One region of the Streptomyces sp. NPDC051664 genome, then DNA from elsewhere that is predicted to be linked to it. Evidence: riboswitches for the same ligand, from Rfam matches in the RefSeq annotation. Region 1 holds a riboswitch; the other holds the start of a gene.

Region 1 (4,205 bases):
GAGCGGCGGCTCCAGCGAATGGCGGGACACGGCCGGGGCGGGTTCGCCGCCCTCGGCCCGCCTGATCAGGCCGCTTCCGTGAGGGGTTCCTCGGCCCAGATGGTTTTGCCGCGGTCTTCGTAACGCGTTCCCCACCGCTGGGCGAAACTGCGACACCAGCAGTAGACCGCGGCCCGCCCCCGTCGGTCGTGCGGGCGTGCTTCAGGTGCGGAGCGGCGCGTTGTGGTTGGTCAGCACGGTGATGGAGCGGCGCTGGGCGTCCTCGTCGGCGGCGACGAACTCGGGGTTGCCGACGACGTGTTCGCCGGCGTCGATGTCGACGTAGGCTCGCTCCCGGAGACGGTCGGCTGGGAGAAGTAACCCACGCCCGCACCGGGTGCCCGGACAGATCCCCCGGATCGGCGGAGCCGAGTGGCAGGCCGAGGCGGGGGATCGCTCGTGCGTCATGTCGAGGTGAGTCCACGGTGCGCGGCCCGCTTGATCGGCAGTAACGGGAGACCGCGCCGATGACCTCGGCTAACCGGCTGTGTGGGCCGGACTGCGGTGCTCAGGTGCTTCGGAAACGGCGAATGGACAGGTACATCTCGCAGCCGAGGCAGTAGCCGAAGGCCGCGTTGAGAAAGGCCGCAGCAAGGGCGAGCGCGGTGGCGGCCAGGCCGAGCCACTCAGCTCCGGCGAGGTAGCCGACGGTGCCGACCAGGCCGAAGCCGAAGCCCACGCCCTGGGCGAAGCGGGGCGGACGGGCATCCTCCAGTTCGCGCGGCGGGGCGAGTCCGGGCCGAATCGCGACTCGGAACAGCCAGCCGTACGGGGAGTACTGCAGGCCGCCGAACGCGCCGAGCGCGAAGATCGCGGTCTGCACGGCCAGCAGGACGCCGCTGCCAGTGATCAGTACCGCGCAGAGGACAAGTGTGGTGAGCGCGGCGGCAAAGCGGGTGCCGCGCGGGTCTATCTGCATGAGAAGGACTCCGGGACGAGGGGAGGAGGGCAATCGGGCAGGCGCGGGTGTCAGCGACAGCGGCACGCTGTGACCCGGCAGAGGTCGACCACGCGACGAGTGGTCAGCCCCAGCGGCCGGGGAGCGGAGTCCATGGCCGTCATCGTAGCGGTGCGGCACCGAGCGGTCGATGGTCAGTTGGGATGGGGGAGTGGGCGGTGGTGCAGACTGGTTGTATGACCGGGTTGGTGGTGTGTGTCGCGGTGCTCGTTCTGGCGAGCATCTTCGCGGTGGTGCAGGCGGCGCGCAGCGGCAGGCTCCGGTTGCGGCCCATGGATGGTGCGGTGCGCTTGTCGTCGGCGGAGATCGGGGCCGAGCTGGGGGAGCGGGTGACGCTGCTTCAGTTCTCCACTGCCTTCTGCCAGCCATGCCGGGCGACGCGGCGGATGCTGGCCGAGGTCGCCGGGACGGTGCCGGGAGCGGCGCATGTGGAAATCGACGCGGAGGACCGGCTTGAGCTGGTGAGGCGGCTGAAGATTCTGCGCACGCCGACCGTGTTTGTTCTCGACGCGAGCGGCCGGGTTGTCGTCAGTGCGTCCGGGCAGCCCAGGCGTGCGGACGTGATCGCGGCCATCGGTAAGGCAACCGGGGCCTCCACCGCCCGATCGTGATCAAGCAGCTCGCTGCTGAGTCCGTTCTCCGATGCAGGCTGCCGGCCGGACGACCATTTCCGGAACGGACCACCCCTGGGGGCGTTCGCCGAATCGGCTGCCCAGAGGTGCAACCGGACAGGGAGGCCCAGGCTGGTGTTGCTGGTGAACCACTCGGTGTGGTCGACCAGATACTTACGCCAGCCGCGCGTTCGCCGTGGACCAAGACCTGCGTCCGCGTTCGTTGCGAGGCGGCCGTTCGTACGGCCGCCTCCCACACCTGTGCTGTCTGGTTCTACGAGTCGATCGGATTCGCTCTGCGCCGCCGCACCAACTACCTGGCCGCCGCACCAACTACCTGTTGGCGCGTAGCCGGGACGGCCGGACGGAACAGATGGCGCAGCTGTGTTGTTGTGCGTCGTGGCGATATGGGCATGACTATGATCTCCGGACGTTGCGCGGCGCTGCCGCCCCGCGTAGCGTTCCGGGCAGGTTATGAGTGTCAGCGTCAAGCCCTGGCTTGCTGACCGGCAACCCTCCTGCGCGGCGGGGTGCTCCAGGTGACGACCAGGCGGGGCCTGTCCGGGTTTCGCAAGCGCGAGGCCCTCGGGCCCGCCGAGCCGGAAGGGCGGAGGTGACGGTCATGCCACCCGTGTCCTGCCCGCCTGTCAGGGTTCTTGTCCCGCGGCGCAGCGTCCACCTGTACTCCCGGCCCCACATCGACCTGCAGCGTGTGGCCGGCGCGCTCTGTTGTTCCTGACCTGCTCTCCCGCCGCCGAACCTCCGGACGAGAGTCGGCGATCACATACGGTCGATCAGGAAGGCACCCCTTTCGTGTCCTCATCTCCTTCTTCGCTGTCTTCATCGCTTCACCTCGCCGTGGCCCTCGACGGCGCGGGCTGGCACCCGGCCGCCTGGCGCGAGCCGGTGGCCCGACCCAGGGACCTGCTCACTGCCACGTACTGGTCCGACATCATCACGGAGGCCGAACACGGCCTGCTGGACTTCGTGACGATCGAGGACGCACTCGGGCTCCAGTCCTCGCGCTTCACGGAGCCCGACAGTCGTACCGACCAGGTGCGTGGGCGGCTGGACGCGGTGCTCATCGCCGCCCGCGTGGCCCCGCTGACCCGGCACATAGGGCTCATACCGACCGTGGTCGCCACCCACACCGAGCCGTTCCACATCTCCAAGGCGATCGCCACCCTCGACTATGTGAGCACCGGTCGTGCCGGCCTGCGGATCCAGGTGTCGGCGCGGCAGAACGAGGCGGCCCACTTCGGCCGCCGTGCGTTTCCGCGTTTCCGCATCGAGGATCTGGACGGCCCGGCCGTACGGGAGCTGACCGCCGAACTCTTCGAGGAGGCCGGCGACTACGTCGATGTGGTGCGCCGCCTGTGGGACAGCTGGGAGGACGACGCCGATATCCGGGACGCCGCCACAGGCCGCTTCATCGACCGCGACAAGCTGCACTACATCGACTTCGAGGGCAGACACTTCAGCGTCAAGGGCCCCTCGATCACACCCCGGCCACCACAGGGACAGCCGGTCGTCAGCGCTCTGGCGCACCAGAGTGTGCCCTTCCAACTGGTAGCTCGTTCAGCCGACATCGGGTACGTCACCCCGCACGACACCGACGAGGCCCGCGCAATCGTCGACGAGATCCGCGGCGAACAGGCTGCGGCGGGGCGCGCGGAGGACCCCCTGCACATCTTCGGCGACCTGGTGGTGTTCCTCGACGACGACCCTGCAGCGGCGACGGCCCGCCGAGACCGCCTGGACGGCCTCGCGGGTTACGCCTACACCAGTGACGCGAAGGTGTTCACCGGCACGCCCGCGCAGCTGGCGGACCTGCTCCTGGAGTGGCAGCGGGCCGGACTGGCCGGCTTCCGGCTGCGCCCCGCCGTGATCGGCCACGACCTCGAGGCGATCACCCGCGGTCTGGTGCCCGAACTGCAGCGCCGCGACGCCTTCCGGCGCGCCTATGAGGCCGACACCCTGCGCGGGCTGCTCGGGCTCACCCGCCCCGTCAACCGCTACGCCACCGTCTGAGCCGGAGGGACCACGACCATGAGCACCAGCAAGGGATCCGGCAAGCCACTCAAGCAGATACATCTCGCGGCCCACTTCCCCGGCGTCAACAACACCACCGTGTGGAGCGCCCCCGAGGCCGGCAGCCACATCGAGTTCAGCTCGTTCACGCACTTCGCGCGCACCGCCGAACGCGCCAAGTTCGACTTCCTGTTCCTCGCCGAAGGGCTGCGGCTGCGCGAACAGGGAGGGGAGATCTATGACTTGGACGTGGTGGGGCGCCCCGACACCTTCACCGTGCTGTCCGCCCTCGCCGCTGTCACCGAACACGTCGGTCTGACCGGCACCATCAACTCCACCTTCAATGAGCCCTACGAAGTGGCCCGCCAGTTCGCCAGCCTCGATCACCTCTCGGGCGGGCGCGCAGCGTGGAACGTCGTCACCTCGTGGGACGCCTTCACCGGCGAGAACTTCCGCCGTGGCGGCTTCCTCCCGCAGGAGGAGCGGTACTCCCGGGCCAAGGAGTTCCTGGCCACCGCGAACGAACTGTTCGACTCGTGGCATGGTGACGAGATCGTCGCCGACCA
Region 2 (4,205 bases), on a different contig from region 1:
CGCCCGCGACGGCCGGGATGATCGAGATGCCGGCGCCGTCCGGGGTGGCCGCCTCCAGGCCACCCTCGAAGCGCACGTCGTCGTCGTTGACGTACACGTTCACGAACCGCCGCAGCTTGCCCTGATCGTCCAGGACGCGCGCGGCGATACCCGGGTGGTTCTGCTCCAGCGACTCGATCACCTGGGAGAGGGTCGCGCCCTCGGCCGGGACCTCGGCCTGACCGCCCGTGTAGGTGCGCAGGATGGTGGGGATACGGACCTTGACGCTCATGTGGGTGCCTTCCTTGCGTCTCGGGTGGACGTCACGGATGGACGTCCCGGTGGTCGGGTCAGCTGCGGGCCAGGCCGGCGGCGCGGAACGCGTCGAGGCTGGGCCGGATGGTCGCCGTCGGACCGGTGGTCGGGGCGACCGCGTCCAGCGTCTTCAGACCGTCACCGGTGTTGAGGACGACGGTGGTGAGCGTCGGGTCCAGCAGGCCGGCCTCGATCAGCTTCTTCGTCACACCGACCGTCACCCCGCCGGCCGTCTCCGCGAAGATGCCCTCGGTGCGTGCCAGCAGCTTGATCGCGTCGACGACCTGCTCGTCGTCGACGTCCTCGACGGCGCCGCCGGTCCGGCGGGCGATGTCCAGGACATAGGGGCCGTCGGCCGGGTTGCCGATCGCCAGCGACTTGGCGATCGTGTTCGGCTTCTGGGGGCGTACGACGTCGTGACCGGCCTTGAAGGCGGTGGAGACCGGGGAGCAGCCCTCGGCCTGGGCGCCGAAGATCTTGTACGGCTTGTCCTCGACGAGACCGAGCTTGATCAGCTCCTGCAGACCCTTGTCGATCTTCGTGAGCTGCGAGCCGGACGCGATCGGGATGACGAGCTGGTCCGGCAGCCGCCAGCCGAGCTGCTCGCAGATCTCGTACGCGAGCGTCTTGGAGCCCTCGCCGTAGTACGGGCGCAGGTTGACGTTGACGAAGCCCCAGCCCTCGCCGAGCGGGTCACCGATGAGCTCCGAGCAGAAGCGGTTGACGTCGTCGTAATTGCCCTCGATGCCGACCAGTTCACCGCCGTACACCGCGGCCATGACGACCTTGCCCTGCTCCAGGTCGTGCGGGATGAACACGCAGGACCGCAGGCCGGCCCGGGCCGCGGCCGCGCCCACGGCGCCGGCGAGGTTGCCGGTGGAGGAGCAGGAGAGAGTGGTGAAACCGAAGGCGCGGGCGGCCTCGACGGCGATCGCGACGACGCGGTCCTTGAAGGAGTGCGTCGGATTGCCGGAGTCGTCCTTGACGTACAGGCCGCCGGTGACGCCCAGTTCGCGGGCGAGGTTGTCGGCCTTGACCAGCTTGGTGAAGCCGGGGTTGATGTTGGGCTTGTCCGCGACATCGGCGGGGACCGGCAGCAGCGGCGCGTAACGCCAGATGTTGTTCGGGCCGGCCTCGATGCGCTTCTTCAGCTCGTCCGGGGAGCCGCTCGGCAGGTCGTACGCCACTTCGAGCGGCCCGAAACAGGTCGCGCAGGCGAAAATGGGACCGAGCTCGAAACGCTCTCCGCACTCGCGGCAGGAAAGTGCCGCGGCGGGACCGAGGTCGACAGCGTCGGCGGAAGAATTGGTGCTCACTGCAACGGTCTGCGTAGCCATGATGGCGAGGCCCTTTCTCCTCATCTTCCTCGCGACGCATTTCGCCACGAGACGGAATTGGCACCTTCCCCACCTGACCTCGCGGTCGGCAGGAGGGTTGCCGGGACTTCAACGGGCCGTTCCCTCAGTCCCTCTGGATGAGCGCTGTGGCACTGGATCATCGATCCAGGCATTTATCGGCGGAGGACCCCGGCATGCGAGGGTCATCCGCGTTGTTCAAGACTGTAACCGAAGCATCGGACGGTTGAGATAGCCGTCCGAACCGCGAGATGGATCACATACAGGGAGTATCGGTCGTGCTGGAAGAGGTCGAACGCTGGCTGACCAGGCGCTCCTGGTCGGCCGCCGACCGCCCGCTGGACCGGCTCGTCGCCGCCAGGGCCAGGGATCCGCAGCGCGGAAGTGTGAGCGTCGTGCTGCCCGCCCTCAACGAGGAGGCGACGGTCGGCGCGATCGTCGAGACGATTCGGGTCGAGCTGATGGAGAAGGTCCAGCTGGTCGACGAGCTGCTGGTGATCGACTCCGGGTCGACGGACGCCACCTCAGAGGTCGCCCGGAAGGCGGGCGCCCGGGTGGTGCACCGTGACGACATACTCCCGCGGATACCCGCCGTGCCCGGCAAGGGCGAGGTTCTCTGGCGATCACTCCTGGTCACCGAAGGTGACATCGTCTGCTTCATAGACGCCGACCTGAAGGACTTCTCCGCGGACTTCGTCTCCGGCATCATCGGCCCGCTGCTCACCGATCCCGAGGTGCAGTTCGTGAAGGCGATGTACGACCGCCCGCTCGGAGACACAGCAGGCCAGGGGGGTCGCGTCACGGAACTGGTGGCCCGCCCGCTGCTCAATCTGCACTGGCCGCAGCTGGCCGGCTTCGTCCAGCCGCTGGGCGGCGAGTACGCGGTGCGGCGCTCGCTGCTGGAGCGGCTGCCGTTCCCGGTCGGTTACGGAGTGGAACTGGGCCTGCTCGTGGATGCGCTGCACACCGTGGGGCTGGACGCGCTGGCACAGGTCGATGTGGGGGTCAGGAAGCACCGCCATCAGGACGGGCAGGCACTGGGCCGGATGGCGGCGGCGATCTACCGGACGGCGCAACTGCGCCTCTCGCGCGGCCACTTGGTACGACCATCCCTCACCCAGTTCGAACGCGGCGAGACCGGCTTCGTACCGCGCACGCACGCCGTGGACACCGAGGAGCGGCCGCCGATGCAGGAGATCAGGGAGTACGTTTCGCGCCGCGCCGCCTGAGGTGGTCTGACTTCGCACGTTTGGGCGGTTCGCGATCGGGCTAGATTCCGCAACATGGTCTCCGAGCACGTGATCACGTCTGCTGCCCAGGTACTCGTCGCGTCCAACCGCGGCCCGGTCTCGTACGCACTGAGCGAGGACGGTTCGATCAGCGCCAAACGGGGCGGCGGCGGACTCGTCTCCGGGCTGAGCGCCGTCGAGGACAAGCTGTGGGTCTGCGCGGCGCTCGGCGACGGGGACAGGGAGGCGGTCCGGCGCGGGATCGCCGAGCCGGGCGTACGGATGCTCGACATCGACGCCGATGTGCACGCCGACGCGTACAACGGCATCGCGAACTCGGTGCTCTGGTTCGTCCACCACATGCTGTACCAGACGCCGCTGGAGCCGGTCTTCGACGCGGAGTTCCGCCGGCAGTGGGCATCGTTCGAGGCATACAACCTGGCCTTCGCGCAGGCGCTCGCCGAGGAGGCGGGCGAGGGCGCGGCGGTGCTGGTGCAGGACTACCACCTGGCCCTGGTCCCCGGCATGCTCCGCGACCTCCGCCCCGACCTGCGGATCGGCCACTTCTCGCACACCCCGTGGGCCCCGGTCGACTACTTCCGCCTGCTGCCCGACGACATCGCGGAGCAGCTGCTGCGCGGCATGCTCGGCGCGGACCGGGCGGGCTTCCTGACCCGGCGGTGGGCGGACGCGTTCACCGCCTGCTGCACGGAGGTCCTGGGCGGCACCGGCCGGACGAGGATCGGCGTGCACGGTCTGGGCGCGGACGCGGACTTCCTGCGCCGCCGCGCGCACGAGGCGGACGTGGACGAGCGGATGGCGATCCTGCGGGAGCAGGTGGGCGGCCCCGGCCGGAAGACGATCGTGCGGGTCGACCGTACGGAACTGTCCAAGAACATCGTCCGCGGGCTGCTGGCGTACCGGGAGCTGCTGAACACCCGCCCGCAGTGGCGCGAGCGGGTGGTGCATGTGGCGTTCGCGTACCCGTCGCGGCAGGACCTGGCGGTGTACCGGGAGTACACGGCCGAGGTGCAGCGGCTGGCGGACGACATCAACGAGGCGTACGGAACGCCCGATTGGACCCCGGTCCTGCTGCATGTGAACGACGACTTCGCGCGCTCGCTGGGGGCGTACCGGCTGGCGGACGTGGCGCTCGTCAACCCGATCCGCGACGGCATGAACCTGGTCGCGAAGGAGGTTCCGGTGGTCTCCGACCAGGGCTGCGCGCTGGTGCTGTCGCGGGAGGCGGGGGCGTACGAGGAGCTGGGCGCGGACGCGATCGTGGTGAACCCGTACGACGTGTCGGCGACGGCCGTCGCGCTGCACG

Evidence for each region. Region 1 has a riboswitch for S-adenosylmethionine ahead of ACIA8E_RS27160 (putative leader peptide). Riboswitches for the same ligand answer to the same signal wherever they lie in the genome.
Region 2: it holds a riboswitch for S-adenosylmethionine, as region 1 does, so the genes downstream of both, thrC (threonine synthase) here and ACIA8E_RS27160 (putative leader peptide) in region 1, are expected to answer to the same signal.

The regions. Positions count from the first base shown of each region.
Region 1 is NZ_JBITCU010000017.1:14,684-18,888, reverse strand. Features, by position in the region: gene ACIA8E_RS27180 (hypothetical protein) at 1-82, shown strand, start outside; gene ACIA8E_RS27175 (hypothetical protein) at 202-447, opposite strand; gene ACIA8E_RS27170 (DUF4395 domain-containing protein) at 548-958, opposite strand; gene ACIA8E_RS27165 (TlpA family protein disulfide reductase) at 1,174-1,608, shown strand; SAM riboswitch class IV at 2,079-2,191, shown strand; gene ACIA8E_RS27160 (putative leader peptide) at 2,231-2,347, shown strand; gene ACIA8E_RS27155 (LLM class flavin-dependent oxidoreductase) at 2,422-3,639, shown strand; gene ACIA8E_RS27150 (NtaA/DmoA family FMN-dependent monooxygenase) at 3,658-4,205, shown strand, end outside.
Region 2 is NZ_JBITCU010000016.1:25,354-29,558, reverse strand. Features, by position in the region: gene ACIA8E_RS26415 (MoaD/ThiS family protein) at 1-271, opposite strand, end outside; gene thrC (threonine synthase) at 330-1,631, opposite strand; SAM riboswitch class I at 1,649-1,775, opposite strand; gene ACIA8E_RS26405 (glucosyl-3-phosphoglycerate synthase) at 1,928-2,878, shown strand; gene ACIA8E_RS26400 (trehalose-6-phosphate synthase) at 2,933-4,205, shown strand, end outside.